One region of the Pseudoalteromonas sp. CnMc7-15 genome, then DNA from elsewhere that is predicted to be linked to it. Evidence: predicted binding sites of a transcription regulator. Region 1 holds the regulator's gene; the other holds the start of a gene.
The links. Region 1 encodes NrdR, which represses ribonucleotide reductase genes. Its sites were predicted from a motif close to AAACACNANATNTNGTGTTT; they were not measured.

Region 1 (9,619 bases):
CGCCTCGATCGGAAAGTAAAATATCGTTAAAGGTGCTTTGTAAATGCACCCGCACTAAGGTTGGGTCGCTGATATCACCCTTGATCATCGCATAGTGCAGCTGACCATCGATGGTGTCTTTGTAGGTAACTAGATCAAACTCACCGTACTGTGTTGGTAGTTTACACTTCGCCACTTGCTCGATGGTGGTTTCGTTAAGATTACGGTACTCGATTAAATCGGCAATAGTGCCCATTTTTATGCCATGCTCTTTAGCAAAGACTTCGAGTTGCGGACGACGCGCCATGGTGCCATCAGGGTTCAGGATTTCGACGATAACCGAGGACGGCTCAAGGCCCGCAAGGCGTGCTAAATCGCAACCAGCCTCAGTATGCCCTGCACGTGTCAGTACGCCGCCGGGCTGCGCCATAATGGGGAAAATATGCCCCGGCTGGACGATGTCTTCTGGCACTGCTCCTTTGGCAACAGCGGCTTGTACCGTGCGGGCACGATCTGCGGCCGAAATACCGGTGGTCACCCCTTTTGCCGCTTCAATGGACAAGGTAAAGTTGGTTGAGAATTGCGCGCCATTATTACTGACCATTAAAGGCAGTGCTAATTGTTCACAACGCGCCTGGGTAAGCGTCAAGCAAATAAGGCCTCGGCCATAGGTGGCCATGAAATTAATGGCATCGGCGCTGATGTGTTCGGCGGCGATAATGAGATCGCCTTCGTTTTCACGATCTTCATCATCCATGAGGATAACCATCTTGCCATTTTTAATGTCGTCGATGATCTCCGCTGCGGTGTTTAAACTCATATCTTGCCCATTATCGTTTATTTTATAAATCCAGCTTGCGCCAGCAAGCTCTCGGAAACTGAGGATTGAGGCTGCTCAGCCTTGGCGCCATTAATTAGGCGCTCTAAATAGCGAGCTATTTGGTCAACCTCAAGGTTAACCTGGGTGCCCACTTGAAAATCTGCAATCGTGGTTTGCTCTAAAGTGTGCGGCACAATGGTCAGCTTAAAGCGGCTACCGTGAACCTCGTTGACGGTCAAACTGGCACCATCAATACACACTGAACCTTTATAGGGAATATACTTCATCAGTTCGGCGTCGGTTTGCAGCCAATACTCAATAGCGCGGGCGTTGCTGCGCACATCAACCACTTCGGCAATGCCGTCTACATGCCCAGAAACCAAATGACCCCCTAACCTTGATAATGGCTGCAGCGCCTTTTCAAGATTAACACGTTGGCCTTGCTGGTAGTGCGCAAAGCGTGTGAGTGATAAGGTTTCGCGCGATACGTCGGCACTGAACCCATCACTGAATTTTTGTGTCACCGTAAGGCAAACGCCATTCGTGGCAATGCTGTCACCCAAGGCGACATCGTCCATGTTGAGACTATCGCTGCTGACGCGCACTTTTAAATCGCCATCAACAAGAGTGAGTGAACTCAAGGTTCCGGTTGCTTCTATAATGCCTGTAAACATGGCTATTCCACTGCTCTTTTATCTAGGGTAAGGCGCACATCTTCGCCAATGGGGCGCATATCGCTGAATTGCATCTGTTCAATGTCGTTCATATCGGCAAATGGACCTATGTTCACCAGCCCTTTGGCATCTTGGCCCATAAGTTTAGGGGCCAAATAAACCACATAACGATCAATAAGCTGTTGCTTCGCAAAGGCCCCCGCTAGGGTCGCGCCTCCTTCAAGCCACAACGAATTAATATCATCTGCAGCCAGTTGCGTGAGTAACGCGTCTAAATCTACATGGCCATCGTTATCCCCGGCCACATACAACTCGGTTACATTGTTGGGCCATTGCTGCACTTTATCAAGCGCAGGTGCTGTGCGTGAGCGCACGATAATAATCTTACCGGGTGTTTGCATTAACGCTAAATCGGGTGTGAGCCGGTAGCGACTGTCGATAATCACCCGCACCGGTTGGCGCACTTGCGCCAGCGGGTAATCGGCAAGTTGCTGTTCGCTTAGGCGCACATTTAATTGCGCATTGTCGCTTATTACCGTATCGGCACCCGAGACAATGGCGCAATGTTGCGCTCGCAAGCTATGCACATCAGCACGGGCGTCACTGCAGGTAATCCATTTACTTTGGCCATTGGCGAGCGCTGTTTTACCATCAATGCTGGCTGCTAGTTTGCAGGTGACAAACGGGCGCTGCGTACGCATACGTTTTAAAAAGCCCGTATTAAGCGCTTCGGCTTGGGCACCGAGCAAACCATACTCAACGTCGATGCCAGCGGCCTCAAGCATCGCCATGCCCCGGCCACTAACTTGCGGATTAGGGTCTTGCATAGCACACACTACTTTAGCAACTTTGGCGGCTATCAAGGCGCCAGCACAAGGGCCGGTGCGGCCGGTATGGCTGCACGGCTCTAAAGTCACATATGCGGTGGCTCCCTCGGCATTTTCTGCGGCGGCATTTAAGGCATGAATTTCTGCGTGCGGCGTCCCCGCCTGAATGTGAAAGCCTTCGCCAATCACCTTATCATCTTTAACCAACACGCAGCCCACATTCGGATTGGGGGTGGTGGTAAAACGCCCCTGCCAAGCTAAGGCAATAGCGCGGCGCATAAAGTGCTCATCTTGTGCACTGAAGCTCATATTAATCCCCTAGACGGGCGATTTCTTCGCCAAATTCGCGGATATCTTCAAACGAGCGGTAAACCGATGCAAAGCGCACATAGGCCACTTTATCCAGCCCTTTCAGCGCTTCCATAATACACTCGCCAATAAGCAAAGAGCTGACCTCTCGCTCACCGGTAGCTCGAATTTGCGACTTGATTTGATGCACCACCTCATCAACCTGCTCGGTTTTCACCGGCCGCCTTTCTAAGGCACGATGTAAGCCGTTAAGAAGCTTATCTTCGTTAAATGGTTCGCGTGAGCCGTCCCGTTTAATCACGCGCGGCATCACCAACTCGGCGCCTTCAAAAGTAGTGAAACGTTCATGGCAATCAATGCATTCGCGACGGCGTCGAACCTGATGGCCGCCGCCCACTAACCGGGAGTCGATAACCTTGGTATCTTTGGCGCTGCAAAAAGGACAATGCATAGTGACTGGGGTTCCTGTAGAAAACAAAAAGGCCGCTATTTTTGCGGCCTTTATCATACACAAATGTTTGCCTAATGGCTATTTAGTGCAGCTTAGGCATACACTGGAAACTTAGCACAGATTGCTTTCACTTGCTCTTTCACTTTTGCCTGAACATCAGTGCTTTCGATGTTATCAAGTACATCGCAGATCCAGCCAGCAAGTTCTTTCGCTTCTGCTTCTTTGAAGCCACGGCGAGTAATCGCTGGTGAACCAAGACGTAAACCAGAAGTGACAAACGGTGAACGTGGGTCATTCGGTACTGAGTTCTTATTCACCGTGATATTGGCGTTACCGAGTGCTGCATCAGCATCTTTACCGGTAATGTCTTTATCGATTAAATCAAGTAGGAATAGGTGGTTGTCTGTTTTTCCTGATACCACTTTATAACCGCGCTCTTGTAGCACTGATACCATTGCTTGTGCGTTAGCCACAACCTGTTGCTGGTATGCTTTAAATTCTGGCTGTAGCGCTTCTTTGAAAGCCACCGCTTTGGCTGCAATAACGTGACACAGTGGGCCACCTTGACCGCCTGGGAAAACCGCGCTGTTAAGCTTTTTATAGATATCTTCATCACCACAATTAGAGATGATCAAACCGCCGCGTGGACCCGCTAGCGTTTTGTGCGTGGTGGTGGTGATCACATGTGCGTAAGGCACTGGGCTTGGGTACACACCGGCAGCGATAAGGCCAGCTACGTGTGCCATATCTACAAATAAGTAAGCACCGACTTTATCGGCAATCTCGCGGAAACGCTGCCAATCAACGATACCAGAATAAGCTGAGAAACCACCAATGATCATCTTTGGCTTGTGCTCAAGGGCAAGGGCTTCAACTTGATCGTAATCGATCTCGCCGGTTTGCTCATTCAAACCATATTGAATGGCATTGTAGGTTTTGCCTGAGAAGTTTACATGTGCACCATGAGTTAAGTGACCGCCATGAGCTAAGCTCATGCCTAGTACAGTGTCGTGTGGCTGAAGTAGCGCTTGAAACACTGCGGCGTTAGCTTGCGAGCCGGCATGCGGTTGCACGTTTGCATACTCAGTGCCAAACAGCTCGTTAGCACGGTCAATCGCCAGTTGCTCAACAACGTCGACGTGCTCACAACCACCGTAGTAGCGTTTGCCCGGATAGCCTTCGGCATATTTATTGGTAAGCTGTGAGCCCTGCGCTTCAAGTACGCGTGGACTACAGTAGTTTTCCGAGGCAATAAGCTCAATATGCTCTTCTTGACGAGAAACCTCATCGCCCATCGCTTTGGCAAGTTCTGGATCAAAGTCTGCAATGTTCATGCTACGTTCTAACATGCTGTCTCCTAGGTGCAACGTAATTGTCGATTTGAAAGGTGTTATTGTACGCGCAAACCGCGCATTTGCCTATCAAGGATGTGTGAGCTTATTTAAACAAGGATTGAATTTTTTTCACAGCCCTAAAAGAATGATATTTTTAAATCCAAAACATAATAAAAATAAATAAAAAATCACTATTTTATTTTTATTTCTAATGAAAAAATCGGCTTTTCAGTATCAGTGCCGGTAACTTGTCACTATGATCAATAAGCCGTCCAGCAATCACATGGATCACCCCTTGGTGGTTTTCTATTACCCCTTTCACTTCCAATAAACGTGCGGTTAGAAAGGCTTGTTGCTGGGCCTTCGCCGTTGCCTGCCACACCACGACATTGGTGTTGCCGGTTTCATCTTCCAAGGTTAGAAATGTCACCCCGGCGGCACTGCCTGGTGATTGCCGTCCAGTGACCAAGCCAGCAATAGTGACACTGGCGCCACTGCGACAAAGACGCAATTGCTGGGCGGTTTTTGCGTGCTGTAATCCCCCTTCGGCGCGTAAATAACACAGTGGGTGCGCGCCCATATTGACCCCCATACTGGCATAATCTTCTAGGGTATCCTGTAACTTACTTGGCGGTGCCAATGGCAATGCATCGCTCTGTTCACCAAAGAGCGGTAACCGCTGTTGTTTGTCGATAATCTGCCAGCGGCTATTAAAGCGGTCTTGCGCTATGCTCGCGAGTGCATTGCTGCTCGCTAACGCTTCTAACTCCACCTCGCGCAAGCCGCTTTGATATAGCTCACTGACGCTGCGATATCCGGCTATTGGCCGTTGTTTAACGAGCTGTTGCGCACTTTGCTGACGAAACCCTTTAACGCAACGCAGCCCTAAGCGTATCGCGAAACTTTGCCCTTGGCGTACCAGCTGGTGCTCCCACACTGAGGTATTAATATCAACGGGCAACACCGTAACCTGGTGACGTCGCGCGTCCTGCATGAGCTGGTCCAACGAATAAAAGCCCATGGGTAAGCTGTTTGCTAAGGCACAGAAAAACGCACTCGGGTAATAATATTTTAAGTAAGCAGAGACATAGGCCAGCACCGCAAAGCTCGCCGAATGCGACTCGGGAAAGCCATATTCGCCAAAACCACAAATTTGTTGATAGATACGCTCAGCAAATTGCTGCTCGTACCCGCGCGCTAACATGCCAGTGATGAGTTTACGTTTAAACTGAGTCAGCTCGCCATCACGTTTCCATTTAGCCATGGCCCGACGTAGCTGGTCGGCTTCACCGCCACTGAAGCCTGCGGCGACCATGGCAATTTTAATCACCTGCTCTTGAAATATCGGCACCCCTAAAGTGCGCTTAAGGACTTGCTCAACTTCTTTAGAGGGGTAAGCAATGGTCTCTGTGCCATCACGGCGTTTTAGAAACGGGTGTACCATATCCCCCTGAATGGGCCCAGGGCGTACAATGGCAATTTGAATCACTAAGTCGTAGTAACACCGTGGCTTGAGCCTTGGCAACATACTCATTTGTGCGCGCGATTCAATTTGGAATACCCCGACGGTATCGGCGCGTTGTAACATCGCAAACACCTGAGGATCATCGCCGAGGCGGGTAATATCGGCAATGCTGATACGGTGTTGGTAATGTTGCGCCAGTAACTTGAAGCAGCGGTGAATAGCACTGAGCATTCCCAAGGCAAGTACATCGACTTTTAATAAGGCAAGGCTTTCAAGATCATCTTTATCCCACTGAATCACGGTGCGTTCGGCCATTGCCGCATTTTCCACTGGCACTAGCTCATGCAGCGGACCTTGCGAGATCACAAAGCCACCCACATGCTGGGATAAATGCCGAGGAAAGCCGCGAATTTCATCCACTAAGCGGAAAAAATGTTGGTTAATGGCCACATCCGGGTCAAGGCCAAGCTTTATCAGTTGCGCCTGCCATTGCTCGCTGCCATAGCGGTGATTAAGCTGCTTAATATAGTAATCCAGTTGTGTTTCACTGAACCCTAACGCCTTACCAACATCGCGAATGGCACTTTTCAAACGATAGGTGATCACCGTTGCAGCTAAAGCAGCTCGCTGCCGCCCATATTTGCGGTAAATATATTGAAACACTTCTTCTCGGCGCTGATGTTCGAAGTCGACGTCAATATCCGGGGGCTCATTGCGCTCCTTGGAAATAAAGCGTTCAAACAAGACATCAATTTGTCGGGGATCTACCGCCGTGATCTCCAAGCAATAGCACACCACGGAGTTGGCCGCCGAGCCTCGCCCTTGATAAAGAATATCGCGACTTTTGGCAAAGCAAACAATATCGTAGATAGTTAAAAAAAAGGGCTCATATTGCTGCTCGCTAATCAGCTTGAGTTCTTTATCTATTTGCGCTTGCAGGTGTGCCGGTGGGGGCCCGCCAAAGCGTTTGTTCGCGCCTTCGGATACCAAGGCACGCAAGTGCTCACTGGCACTTAACCCCTTAGGTACTAGCTCATGTGGGTATTGATAGCTGAGCTCATCGAGATTGAAAGTACAGGCTTGGCTAATATGCACTGTTGCTGCGAGTTGCGCTGGCGAAAACAGCTTGGCTAACTTAGCTTTTGGTCGCAGTGCGCGCTCCGCGTTGGTGAGTAAGGCCGCGCCTAGCTCGGGGACCGATTTCCCGGCGGCAATGGCGCTGAGCACATGCTGCAACGGCAAACGTTCGGCGCTATGCATCAGTGCCCCACCAACGGCTACAGTCGTTAACTGATGATGTTGCGCTAAGGCCTCGATATAAGTCAAATACTCGGGTTCAAAGCTGCTTAGATGACGCTGTACGCCTATGTAAAGGTGGTTGTTATAGTGGCGTTTAAGCCACTTTCCCCAGTGCAGGTCATGTTCACTCAACACCTGCCCCTGGCCTTGGGGCAGCCAAATAAGTATACAGCCTTGCAGAGTTTTCAAGTCCCACTCACTAAGCTGATAATGACCTTTGGCAGTGCGCCGACGGGCGTTAGTGATCACCCGACATAGCTGGCTGTAGGCTTTTTTGGTTGGGCACAGGGCAATAAAATGTAAGTGTTGATAATGAAAAGAGCTGCCCACGATTAAACGCAGCGGCAGTTGCCGCTCTTTAATATAACTATGCGCCCGCAGCACTGCGGCAACCGAGCATTCATCACACAAAGCCAAAGCCTGATACCCCAGCTCACATGCTTGCGCCACCAGCTCTTCGGGGTGCGAAGCACCACGGAGAAAACTAAAGTTACTCTGACAAAAGAGCTCACTGTATTGCACAGCACTCATTAGGCGAAGTACCCCTGTACAAACCAACCCTGATGCTTGTCTTTGAACAACCAACATAATTGCCCTTGGGCATTTTCACCAATGTAATAGTCACGTTCAATTAATTGCTGTTGCCACCAATGGCTTTGTATCCGCTCTGGGCCGCGTAATAAACAAACCTGCTCGCTAAGCACTTGTGGTTCCAGTAAAAAATTAGGCCGCAGAGGGGCTGTTTTTTTACTGGAGCTGGAGATGCTATAGCTGTGTAAAGGGCTTTCCTTCACTTGCGTATACTCAGGGATATGCGCATTGGTGCAATGCAAGTGATAACAATGTTGCGCCCCTAAGCGCGCGTGTAATACCCCTAGCAACTGCTGTTTTGCCAGCCCTTGCTGGCGCTTATCAAATAAGTTTTGGCTTTCACCTAAGGCATCACTGAATTGCTCACATGTTAATTGCACGGCAATAACGGGAGCATCCAAGCTAAGGGTCTCAAGCTTAACTTGAACTAAAGTTAACCAAGGTACTAACTGCCCTTGTGGTGCCACACTATGAACCGCAAACAGCTGTGTGGGTAATTCGCGAAAATAAAAGCTAAACTGCAGCTTCTGGGTGTGCAATTGCATTTGCCGTAAATAAGCACATAAATGCTCACATAGGGTGGTCATCACCGGGAGTAAACGCGCGCTCTCGTCTATTTCAAAATTCAGCTCTTGCAAGCGCTGAAAGTACTGACTAGGTTGGTAAAAGCGATAGTAGCGCCCTTTTTTTGGTAAACGCACATGCCCTAGCTGCCCCTGCAAACGGGTTATGTAGTCCAATAATTCATAGGGAAAGCGTTGGCGTAGCTCGGCCTTAGGCAGCGCTAATAGCTGCCCAATCGTATTCAAGCCTAAGCGCGCCAATTGATGGTGGTATTGGCTACTTATACGCAACGCACTTACTGGCAACTGTTCCAAGCGGTGCTGTGCCGTAGCGGGGCTGTCAGTGATCATCTCAGTGCCCGCACGCGCTAACACTTCCGCCGCTTCAATACTCGGTGCACAACCATAGCGATAGTGTTGCAACCACTGCCTAAATACCCCTTGCAGCGCCTCAAATAGCTGCTCAATATCAGGATAGAGCATCCGCATACTGTGGGTCGCAAAAATTAAGCAGTCACTCCCACATAGAATAATATCGCCAGTACGCTGATAACAATGCTGCGCTATTTGTTGTAATAGCTGGCGCTCAAGCTGTTCGTCATAGGCAAACACAGCCAATGTATTGCACAGGGCCGCCGCACTAGCGAGCCCCATCCCCGGCTTAATGCCAGTCTGTTGTGCTGGCGGGTTACTTTGCACCACCTTATCTTTGCACACTAAAATAGCCGGCTCAGTCAGTGCCCGACATTGCAATTGCAAATCACAAAAGTGCACAGCCAAGAACATCAGCCTACCTCAACATGCTGTAACGGATCATCATCGCCTCCCTTGAAAGCCTGATGAAGGTCGCTGTAATGTAAAAAAGGCCATAGCTGAGTGCGCCTTAGGTGTACTTCACCACTGGCAAAACGCCCTTGTTGGCGCAATAGGCGCACGGTTAAACCACTGTCAGAGGGCAAGATATGCACACTCAGCTGTACCGGCAGTGAGCAAGGCTGGGTGCTATAACTGAGCAAGACCAGCACCGCTTGCGATTGCTGACAGGCTAAGTTAAAACGCCGAACTTGGGTAAAGGATAGGCCTTCCTGCCATAACCATATTAAGGCACAACTGCTGCTACGAGCACATTGCTCTGCCGCCCACAGCGCCTCACTGTCACTTTTTGGTCGTAAAATAACGACGCGCTCGCTGGCTATCTGCAACTGGGCAAGCCAATGGGCACAAGGTTCTGCCGGGGGGTTAATAAGGATAATTAAACCCGATTGCTGCGCGCTTAGTAGCGCTTGCAGTAACCTAAATTCACCGAT
Region 2 (9,619 bases), on a different contig from region 1:
CACTACTTTGCCGTGCTCGGTAAATAGCATAATGTCGTCTTCACCAGTGGTGATACGTGCACCGATTAAGCTATCCCCTTCGTTCAGGTTAATCGCGATGATGCCGCTGGCGCGTTGACGGCTGTAGGCCGTCAGTGGCGTTTTCTTAACAACACCGCTGGCGGTCGCCATGACAATAAACTTGTCTTCTTCGTATTCACGCACAGGCAATATCGTGGTGATACGTTCATCAGCTTCGAGCGGTAGTAAGTTAACAATCGGCTTACCACGCGCTGCGCGGCTGGCAAGTGGCAACTGATAGACTTTCAGCCAATACAAACGCCCTGCGCTGGAGAAGCATAAAATGGTGTCGTGGGTATTGGCGACCAGTAAGCGCTCGATGAAATCTTCATCTTTCATCTTCGTTGCCGACTTACCCTTACCGCCTCGACGCTGGGCCTCATAATCACTCAAAGGCTGGTACTTAACATAGCCTTCATGGGACAAGGTCACCACCACATCTTCTTCGTTGATTAAATCTTCCAAGCTGATGTCGTGCGCCGCAGCACTGATTTCAGTACGACGCTCATCGCCATAGGTGTCTTTAATCAATACTAACTCGTCACGGATCACTTCCATCAAACGCTCAGGTGAACCGAGGATATGTAACAACTCAGCGATAAGCTCAAGTAGCTCTTGGTATTCATCAAGGATCTTACCGTGCTCTAGGCCTGTCAGCTTATGTAAGCGCAGCTCCAAAATAGCCTGAGCTTGGGGCTCTGATAGATAGTATTGACCATCGCGAATACCTAAGCCATCAGCAAGCCAGTCTGGGCGCGCAGCATCATCACCGGCTTTTTCTAGCATGGCTTTTACGTTGCCGAGCTCCCACGGGCGAGATACTAACGCTTCTTTCGCCTCGGCCGGTGTTGGCGACTTACGGATCAGCTCAATGACCGGGTCGATATTCGCCAAAGCAATCGCAAGGCCTTCAAGGGTGTGTGCACGGTCACGGGCTTTACGTAAATCGTATACAGTCCGGCGAGTGACCACTTCACGACGATGCAGAATAAAGGCTTCAAGCATCTCTTTGAGGTTGAAACAACGTGGCTGATTGCCATCTAAGGCAACCATGTTCATGCCAAACACCGTTTGCATTTGCGTTTGTGCGTACAGGTTATTGAGGATGACTTCGCCGACTTCGCCGCGTTTTACCTCGATAACAATGCGCATACCGTCTTTATCAGACTCATCACGCAGCGCACTGATCCCCTCAATCTTCTTGTCTTTAACCAGTTCGGCGATTTTTTCAATCAAGCGCGCTTTGTTAACCTGGTACGGGATTTCATGGACAACAATGGTTTCGCGCCCGGTTTTTTCATCCACTTCGACATCGGCACGAGCGCGGATATAAATCTTACCACGACCGGTTTTATAGGCCTGCTCAATGCCCTTTTTGCCATTGATAATAGCTGCAGTAGGGAAATCAGGACCAGGAATGTAGTCCATCAACTCTTCAATCGTGGTTTCCGGCTCTTTAATAAGCGCCAAACAACCATTGATCACTTCGGTGAGGTTATGCGGCGGTATGTTAGTCGCCATACCGACGGCAATACCCGAAGAACCATTGACGAGTAAGTTAGGCACTTTGGTCGGCAACACATCTGGGATTTGCTCGGTGCCGTCGTAGTTCGGCACAAAGTCTACAGTTTCTTTTTCTAAATCAGCCAGTAGCTCTTGTGATAGCTTCGCCATACGTACTTCGGTGTAACGCATCGCTGCCGCTGAGTCACCATCTACCGAGCCAAAGTTACCTTGACCATCAACAAGCATGTAACGCAAGGAGAATGGCTGTGCCATACGAACGATGGTGTCGTACACTGCACTGTCGCCATGGGGGTGGTATTTACCGATTACATCACCGACTACACGAGCCGATTTCTTATAGGGTTTATTCCAGTCATTGCGGAGTTCATTCATGGCAAACAACACACGACGGTGAACAGGCTTAAGCCCGTCACGCACATCGGGAAGCGCACGCCCTACAATTACACTCATAGCGTAATCGAGGTAGGAATTTTTTAACTCATCTTCAATATTAACCGGAAGGACTTCGTTGGCGAGATCAGTCATTGATTCCACTTTCCTTCTTCATTGACAGCCTCCGTCCCCAACAAAGTGAAGGAGAATCAGCGACTGTCATTTGTCGTTATTATCTGCGTTCATGCTATCACATTATTTTTGATTTTACAGGCGCTAAATCTTTGCGATTTGCGAAAATCCCCCCGTATAATGGCCTCATAAACACGAGGAAGTTTTATATGACCGAACATCAAAATATAGACCACAGCGAGATAGCCAAATTTGAGGCCATTGCCGAACGTTGGTGGGATTTCGACGGCGAATTCAAACCACTACACGATATCAACCCTCTGCGACTGGATTTCATCGCCCAGCACGCACAAGGGCTGGCGCAAAAGCAGGCCGTGGATATAGGCTGCGGAGGTGGAATTTTAGCCGAAAGCATGGCCAAGCTCGGCGCCCAAGTCACGGGCATTGATATGGGCCAAGAGCCACTCAATGTAGCGAAGCTGCACGCGCTGGAGTCTGGGGTAAAAGTGGATTATCAATTAAGCACTGCCGAAGCATTTAGCGAACACCACAGTGAACAGTTTGATGTGGTCACTTGTATGGAAATGCTTGAGCATGTGCCTGAACCCGAGTCGGTTATTGCCGCCGCCGCCCGCCTCGCTAAACCAGGAGCAAACGTGTATTTCTCTACGCTCAATAAAACCACTAAAGCCTATTTGCTGGCAATACTGGGAGCGGAGAAGGTGCTAAAAATGGTTCCTGAAGGCACGCACGACCACAGTAAGTTTATTCGCCCCTCGCAACTTATAGCATGGGCTGAGCAACAAGGGCTCAAAGTGCGTCACAGCGCCGGCTTAAGTTATAACCCGCTGACAAAACAATTTACCCTTAACAACGACGTTAGCGTTAACTATATATTGCACTTCGAAAAATTACTGTGATCGAAAATGATCCGCGCATTGTATTGGCAAATTCGCGGATGACGAATACACTATATCTGGTGGCTTGTTAATTTTTGAACACCAGATATAGTGATTTAAAATGATCGTCACGAATACAATTTAAGCGTATTGATGATAAAAAAATCAGTCGCTATCGGTACAAAAATTTCGTTTAAATTGTTTTTTTTGGCGTTGATTTTCATCTAAATACAGCTTTAAAAATGCTATAAGGTTAACGATCACTAACCCCTTGTAGTTATCCACAGATTGTCAAGGTATGCGCCTCTTGCAAAAGCATCGCTACCCCACTATCTTGTGAGTCGCTGTGATGAAAACACCATATATAGTGTTTAAATCTTGGCCAATTAGGCCGTGCTTTAATCTGCTGTACTCATAAATAGGTGATAGCGAAGCACTATCCTGGCAGTAAAGTAACATCCGCTGGTGTAAATACGGGCGGCAACACGTATTTCTCAGCCGTGCGCTAAGACAACTAATTATAAATACGGGCAATAACTATGAACCAACAGCTATCTGTTAGTAAACGCGACGGACGTAAGGAAGCGCTGGATTTAGATAAAATCCATCGCGTTATTACTTGGGCGGCAGAAGGTCTGAATAATGTATCTGTCTCACAAGTTGAACTTAAGTCCCATATTCAGTTCTATGACGGTATCCGCACCGAAGACATTCATGAGACAATCATTAAGTCAGCAGCAGATCTGATCTCAAAAGACACTCCTGACTATCAGTTTTTGGCAGCTCGCCTTGCCATCTTTCATCTAAGAAAGAAAGCTTATGGCCAATTTGAGCCACCGAAGCTGTATGACCACGTAGTTAAGCTCGTTGAAGATAAACGCTACGATCAACATTTACTCACTGATTACACTCAGTCTGAGTTCGAGCAAATGGATGCCTTTATTGATCATAGCCGAGACTTAAACTTCAGCTACGCCGCAGTAAAGCAGTTGGAAGGTAAATACCTAGTCCAAAACCGTGTTACTGGCGACATTTACGAGAGCGCGCAATTTTTATATGTATTAGTGGCTGCCAGCTTATTCTCTGAATACCCAAAAGAAACGCGTCTTGACTATGTTAAGCGCTTTTACGATGCCGTTTCTACATTCAAAATTTCGTTGCCAACACCGATTATGTCGGGTGTGCGCACACCGACTCGTCAATTTAGCTCATGCGTACTGATTGAGTGTGACGATAGCCTAGATTCCATTAACGCGACTTCTTCTGCAATCGTTAAATACGTATCACAGCGTGCCGGTATTGGTATTAACGCCGGACGCATTCGTGCCCTAGGCAGCCCAATCCGTAACGGTGAAGCCTACCATACAGGTTGTATCCCATTTTATAAGCACTTCCAAACGGCAGTAAAAAGCTGCTCTCAAGGTGGGGTGCGCGGCGGCGCAGCCACACTCTTCTACCCACTGTGGCACTTGGAAGTGGAAAATCTGCTGGTCTTGAAGAATAACCGAGGTGTCGATGACAACCGGGTACGCCATCTAGATTATGGTGTGCAGTTTAATAAGCTGATGTATACCCGACTCATTAAAGACGGCCACATTACCTTATTCAGTCCATCGGATGTGCCAGGCTTGTACGATGCCTTTTTCGAAGACCAAGAAAAGTTCGAACAGCTTTATGTGCAGTACGAACAAGACGACAGTATTCGCAAAAAACGTATCAAGGCCATTGAGCTGTTTTCGATGTTTTTGCAAGAGCGTGCCAGCACTGGGCGCATCTATCTGCAAAACGTGGATCACTGTAATACTCACAGCCCGTTTGATGCTAAAGTCGCGCCTATTCGTCAATCTAATTTATGTTTAGAAATCGCGCTGCCGACTAAACCGATGAATAATGTTATGGACGAAGAAGGCGAAATTGCCTTGTGTACGCTATCGGCATTTAACCTCGGTGCTATCAATTCACTCGACGAGCTCGAAGAGCTGGCCGAACTAGGTGTCCGCGCCCTTGATAGCCTGTTGGATTACCAAGAGTACCCAGTTCCTGCTGCGTATAACGCCACCATGGGCCGCCGTACTTTGGGTATTGGCGTCATTAACTTTGCCTATTACTTAGCTAAAAATGGCAAACGTTATTCCGATGGCAGTGCCAACGCGCTAACACACAAAACTTTTGAGGCGATTCAATATTACTTAATGAAAGCGTCAAATGAGTTAGCGAAAGAAAAAGGCGCTTGTCCTAAGTTTAACGAAACAACCTATGCTCAAGGCGTTATGCCTATCGATACTTATAAGAAGGATCTCGATAGTGTATGTGACGAGCCGTTACACCTTGACTGGGATGGACTACGCGAAAGCATTAAAACCCATGGTATGCGTAACTCGACGCTATCAGCTTTAATGCCTTCTGAGACATCATCGCAGATTTCTAATGCCACGAACGGCATTGAGCCACCGCGTGGGCATATCAGCGTTAAAGCATCCAAAGACGGTATTTTGAAGCAGGTAGTGCCTGAATATGAGCGTTTGAAAGAGCAGTACGAGTTACTTTGGGATATCCCTTCTAACGATGGTTACCTGCAACTTGTTGGCATTATGCAGAAGTTCGTTGATCAAACGATTTCAGCCAATACCAACTATGATCCAAACAAGTTCGAAGGCGGTAAAGTACCTATGAAGTTACTGCTTAAAGACTTATTGACCGCGTACAAGCTTGGTGTCAAAACGTTGTACTACCATAACACTCGTGATGGTGCAGCTGACTCGCAAGACGAGCTTAAGCCAGAACAAGCCGATGACGGCTGTGAAGGCGGCGCGTGTAAAATATAATTACAGCATGCGGCTGTGTACAGCCGCATTCCTTTGTTGTTCTACCAAGTAGATTGAGACCCCACGACTATGTCATACACCACTTTTAGCCGTAATCATAACGACCAATTAAAAGAACCGATGTTTTTTGGGCAAACGGTGAATGTGTCACGTTACGACCAGCAGAAGTACCCTATTTTTGAGAAGTTAATTGAAAAGCAACTGTCTTTCTTTTGGCGCCCGGAAGAAGTGGATGTCAGCAAAGACCGTGTTGATTTTCAATCACTGCCCGAGCATGAACGCCACATCTTTTTGAGTAACTTGAAATATCAAACCCTGCTAGACAGTGTTCAAGGCCGCTCACCCAACGTTGCCCTGCTACCTATTGTGTCGTTGCCAGAACTGGAAACCTGGATTGAAACATGGGCGTTCAGTGAGACCATCCACAGTCGCTCATACACTCATATCATTCGCAATGTAACGCAATCCCCTGAGCTTATTTTTGATGACATTGTCACCAATGACAAAATCAATGAACGTGCCGACGCGGTAACTCGTTACTATGATGACTTAATCCATTTAACATCAATTTATAACCTGTACGGCGAAGGTCAGCACACCGTTAACGGCGATGTTATTGATGTGAGCCTGTACGAGCTTAAGAAACGTTTGTATTTAGCGATGATGTCGGTAAATATTCTCGAAGCCATTCGCTTCTATGTGTCGTTTGCATGCTCGTTTGCGTTTGCAGAGCGTGAACTGATGGAAGGCAATGCGAAAATCATTAAGCTTATCGCTCGTGATGAAGCCTTACACCTCTCTGGTACGCAGCACATGCTCAATATTATGCAAGAAGGTAAGGACGACCCGCAAATGGCAGAGGTAGCAGCCGAGTGCCGCGAACAAGCCATTGCGATGTTTGTCGATGCAGCGCAACAAGAAAAAGAGTGGGCTGAATATCTCTTCAAAGATGGCTCTATGATAGGGCTCAACAAAGACATTCTCTGTCAGTACGTTGAGTACATTACCAATGTACGTATGAGCGCAGTAGGCTTGCCAACTCAATTTGAAACTCAAAGCAATCCGATCCCATGGATCAACGCTTGGTTGGTATCTGATAACGTGCAAGTTGCTCCGCAGGAAGCGGAAATCAGCTCTTACTTAGTTGGCCAAATCGATTCGCAAGTGGATGCAAACGACTTTGGTGACTTTGACCTTTAATATAAGCGGGGCCCCTTTGGGCCCCTACTCTTCCTAATCGTGTCTAACAAACCCGCTATAATCACACTTAATGGCCAAGCCCTGCTTCACCCAGAGCAGAGCCCCAGCTTGTTACATAGCTTAGAAAGCCAAGGTGTCGATGCGCCATATCAATGCCGTGAAGGGTTTTGCGGTGCTTGTCGAGCTAAGCTATGTCAAGGCAGCGTGGTGTATCGCCACGAGCCGCTTGCTTTTATTCGTGATGGTGAAATATTACTGTGTTGCTCCACCCCTGAAGGCGACATTACAATAAGTTTTGACGACTAGAACCAACTCACCTGCAGTGCTGAACGAACAAATACATCATTGGCAGTAATACTGATTTCATCACTGTCAACACTCACATGCCATGCCAAAGAGCGCGCCAACATGGCCTCTAGGCGCGCAATAAAAGCGTTTTCGATAGCAATTAGCTCAACTCGCTGATGTGCTAGTAACCAGTGCTGTAGCTCACTATCAACAGGCAGTACGGTGATCACATACAATTGTTGAGCCTCGCGATATAGCTTATTTAAGACCTTAATATCACCTGTGAACACTTCGATAACCAGCTCATAATCATCGAAATCATTTTTGGCATAAACATCACGCTGTGGTTTTTCACGGGCGTCACATAACGTAAGGTCATGGCGATAAGCAAATAAGCAAAATCCAAGCAGTCGTAGGATAAAGTGATGCAGGGATTCGTTATCTCGCCGCGCGGTTGTAAAATGCTCATTCAATTGGCAGTGATGAACGTTATCATTAATTGTAAAGTGTGCTTTAAACACCCTTCCTTTATCGCTCATAAGTCCCGCTTCCTGATCCTTGATACTTAGTAAGTATAGAGCAAGGCGCTGAGTAACAATGAATAAACTCGAGGTTATAGTATAACATTGTTGAGTTTATTGATTTGCTAATGTTATATTATAGCCAATGTCAGTAACTGGAAGTATTCTTATGTTCAAACCTGCGCCTCTTTCTCTCACTATTGCCGCGCTACTGAGTGCGCCCAATGCGCTCGCGGGCACTGTGACCGGAACCGTTATCGACCCTCAACAGCAACCCATCGAAAACGTTATTGTCCACTACCATGGTAAACAGCAAAGCGTTCGTACCAATGCCAATGGTGAGTTTTCAATCACTCTGGATGCAGCGGGCGAGCTACATTTCAGTAAAGACGACTATATTGATAAGCGCGTGGCGGTTAATGAGCAAGACCAAACGGTTCAAGTCAACCTCACCCCCTCCGCAATTGAAACCGTTGTTGTTTACGCTTCGGGACTGGATAAAAATAACCTCGACATGGTATCGCCAGTATCTGTACTGAGCGGCGATGCACTGCGTGATAGCGCGCAACCAACATTGGGGGAGACCCTCAAAGGGATCCCAGGCATTAACGCCAGTTATTTCGGCCCTGTTTCATCGAGCCCTATCATTCGTGGTTTAGATGGCCCACGTGTAAAGATCACTCAAAATGGTTTAGACAGCAGTGATGCCTCTCGCGTCGGTCCGGATCATGCTGTGACCACCGAGTCTATTGCTGCTGAGCAAATAGAAGTACTTCGTGGCCCAGCTACGTTGTTGTATGGCTCTGGTGCTATCGGTGGTGTAGTGAACGTCGTTGATAACCGTATCCCCACCGATCGTATTGAGGGTTACGAAGGAGCGGCTGAATACAGCCATGATACCGTATCGACTACCAACACCTATGCGGGTAAGTTCGCAGCGGGTCACGATGGCTTTAATGTCCATGTCGATGGCACTGACCGTGTTGGTCATGATTATGAGACTCCACGTTTTTATACCCAAGAGCATGAGGGCGAATTAGAGGCTCACGATAAAGTGGATAATACCTTTATCGATAGTGCCACGGTTAATTTAGGTACCAGTTACGTTGCCGATCATTGGACCCTTGGTTTGTCTTATGGCCGTATTGAGAGCGACTACGGAATTCCAGCCCACTCTCATGACCATCACGATCATGAAGAGCACGGACACGATGAACATGGCCATGAAGAGCATGGACACGAAGATGAGCATGACGGTCACGATGAACATGCCGGCGAAGAGCAAGCCCATAATGTATTTGCGCGCGTTGAGCAAGACCGCTGGCAAGCGTTAGTAAGTTATTCATTCCACGACAGTATCATAGAAACACTGAGCGTTCGCGCAGGTTACACAGACTACCGACACGCTGAAGTGGAAGAGCAGACAATCGGTACCTTATTCGAAAATACCACCCATGAAGCACGCATCAATGCCAAGCATCGCGTTGGTCAATGGCACGGCACATTGGGCTATCACTACACTGACTCTGACTATGCAGCTTCGGGTGCCGAAGCCTTTACACCTGCGACAGAAACGCAAGTACACGCCCTGTACTTGCTAGAAGAGCGTGTATTTGGTGACTGGACATTAGAGCTTGGTGCTCGCGTCGAAGATTACAGTTTGTCTAGCGATATAGCTGGTACATCAGAGCATGAAGATGAACATGACAGTCATGACCATGAACAAGAGCACCATGATGAGCACCTCGAAGACCCAGAGCTTATCGCTTACGAGTATGATGAGACAAACATGAGC

Region 2: a site for NrdR is predicted at 3,344-3,363, ahead of nrdA (class 1a ribonucleoside-diphosphate reductase subunit alpha). Genes of this name have one in related genera too.

The regions. Positions count from the first base shown of each region.
Region 1 covers NZ_JAKRFT010000003.1:16,839-26,457, forward strand. The annotation lists gene ribBA (bifunctional 3,4-dihydroxy-2-butanone-4-phosphate synthase/GTP cyclohydrolase II) at 1-799, opposite strand, end outside; gene MHM95_RS07505 (riboflavin synthase) at 817-1,473, opposite strand; gene ribD (bifunctional diaminohydroxyphosphoribosylaminopyrimidine deaminase/5-amino-6-(5-phosphoribosylamino)uracil reductase RibD) at 1,476-2,609, opposite strand; gene nrdR (transcriptional regulator NrdR) at 2,611-3,060, opposite strand; gene glyA (serine hydroxymethyltransferase) at 3,153-4,409, opposite strand; gene MHM95_RS07525 (error-prone DNA polymerase) at 4,603-7,689, opposite strand; gene MHM95_RS07530 (DNA polymerase Y family protein) at 7,689-9,098, opposite strand; gene MHM95_RS07535 (hypothetical protein) at 9,098-9,619, opposite strand, start outside.
Region 2 covers NZ_JAKRFT010000001.1:172,864-182,482, reverse strand. The annotation lists gene gyrA (DNA gyrase subunit A) at 1-2,112, opposite strand, end outside; gene ubiG (bifunctional 2-polyprenyl-6-hydroxyphenol methylase/3-demethylubiquinol 3-O-methyltransferase UbiG) at 2,301-3,011, shown strand; gene nrdA (class 1a ribonucleoside-diphosphate reductase subunit alpha) at 3,530-5,815, shown strand; gene nrdB (class Ia ribonucleoside-diphosphate reductase subunit beta) at 5,885-7,015, shown strand; gene yfaE (class I ribonucleotide reductase maintenance protein YfaE) at 7,073-7,321, shown strand; gene MHM95_RS00810 (YaeQ family protein) at 7,318-7,842, opposite strand; gene MHM95_RS00805 (TonB-dependent receptor) at 7,994-9,619, shown strand, end outside.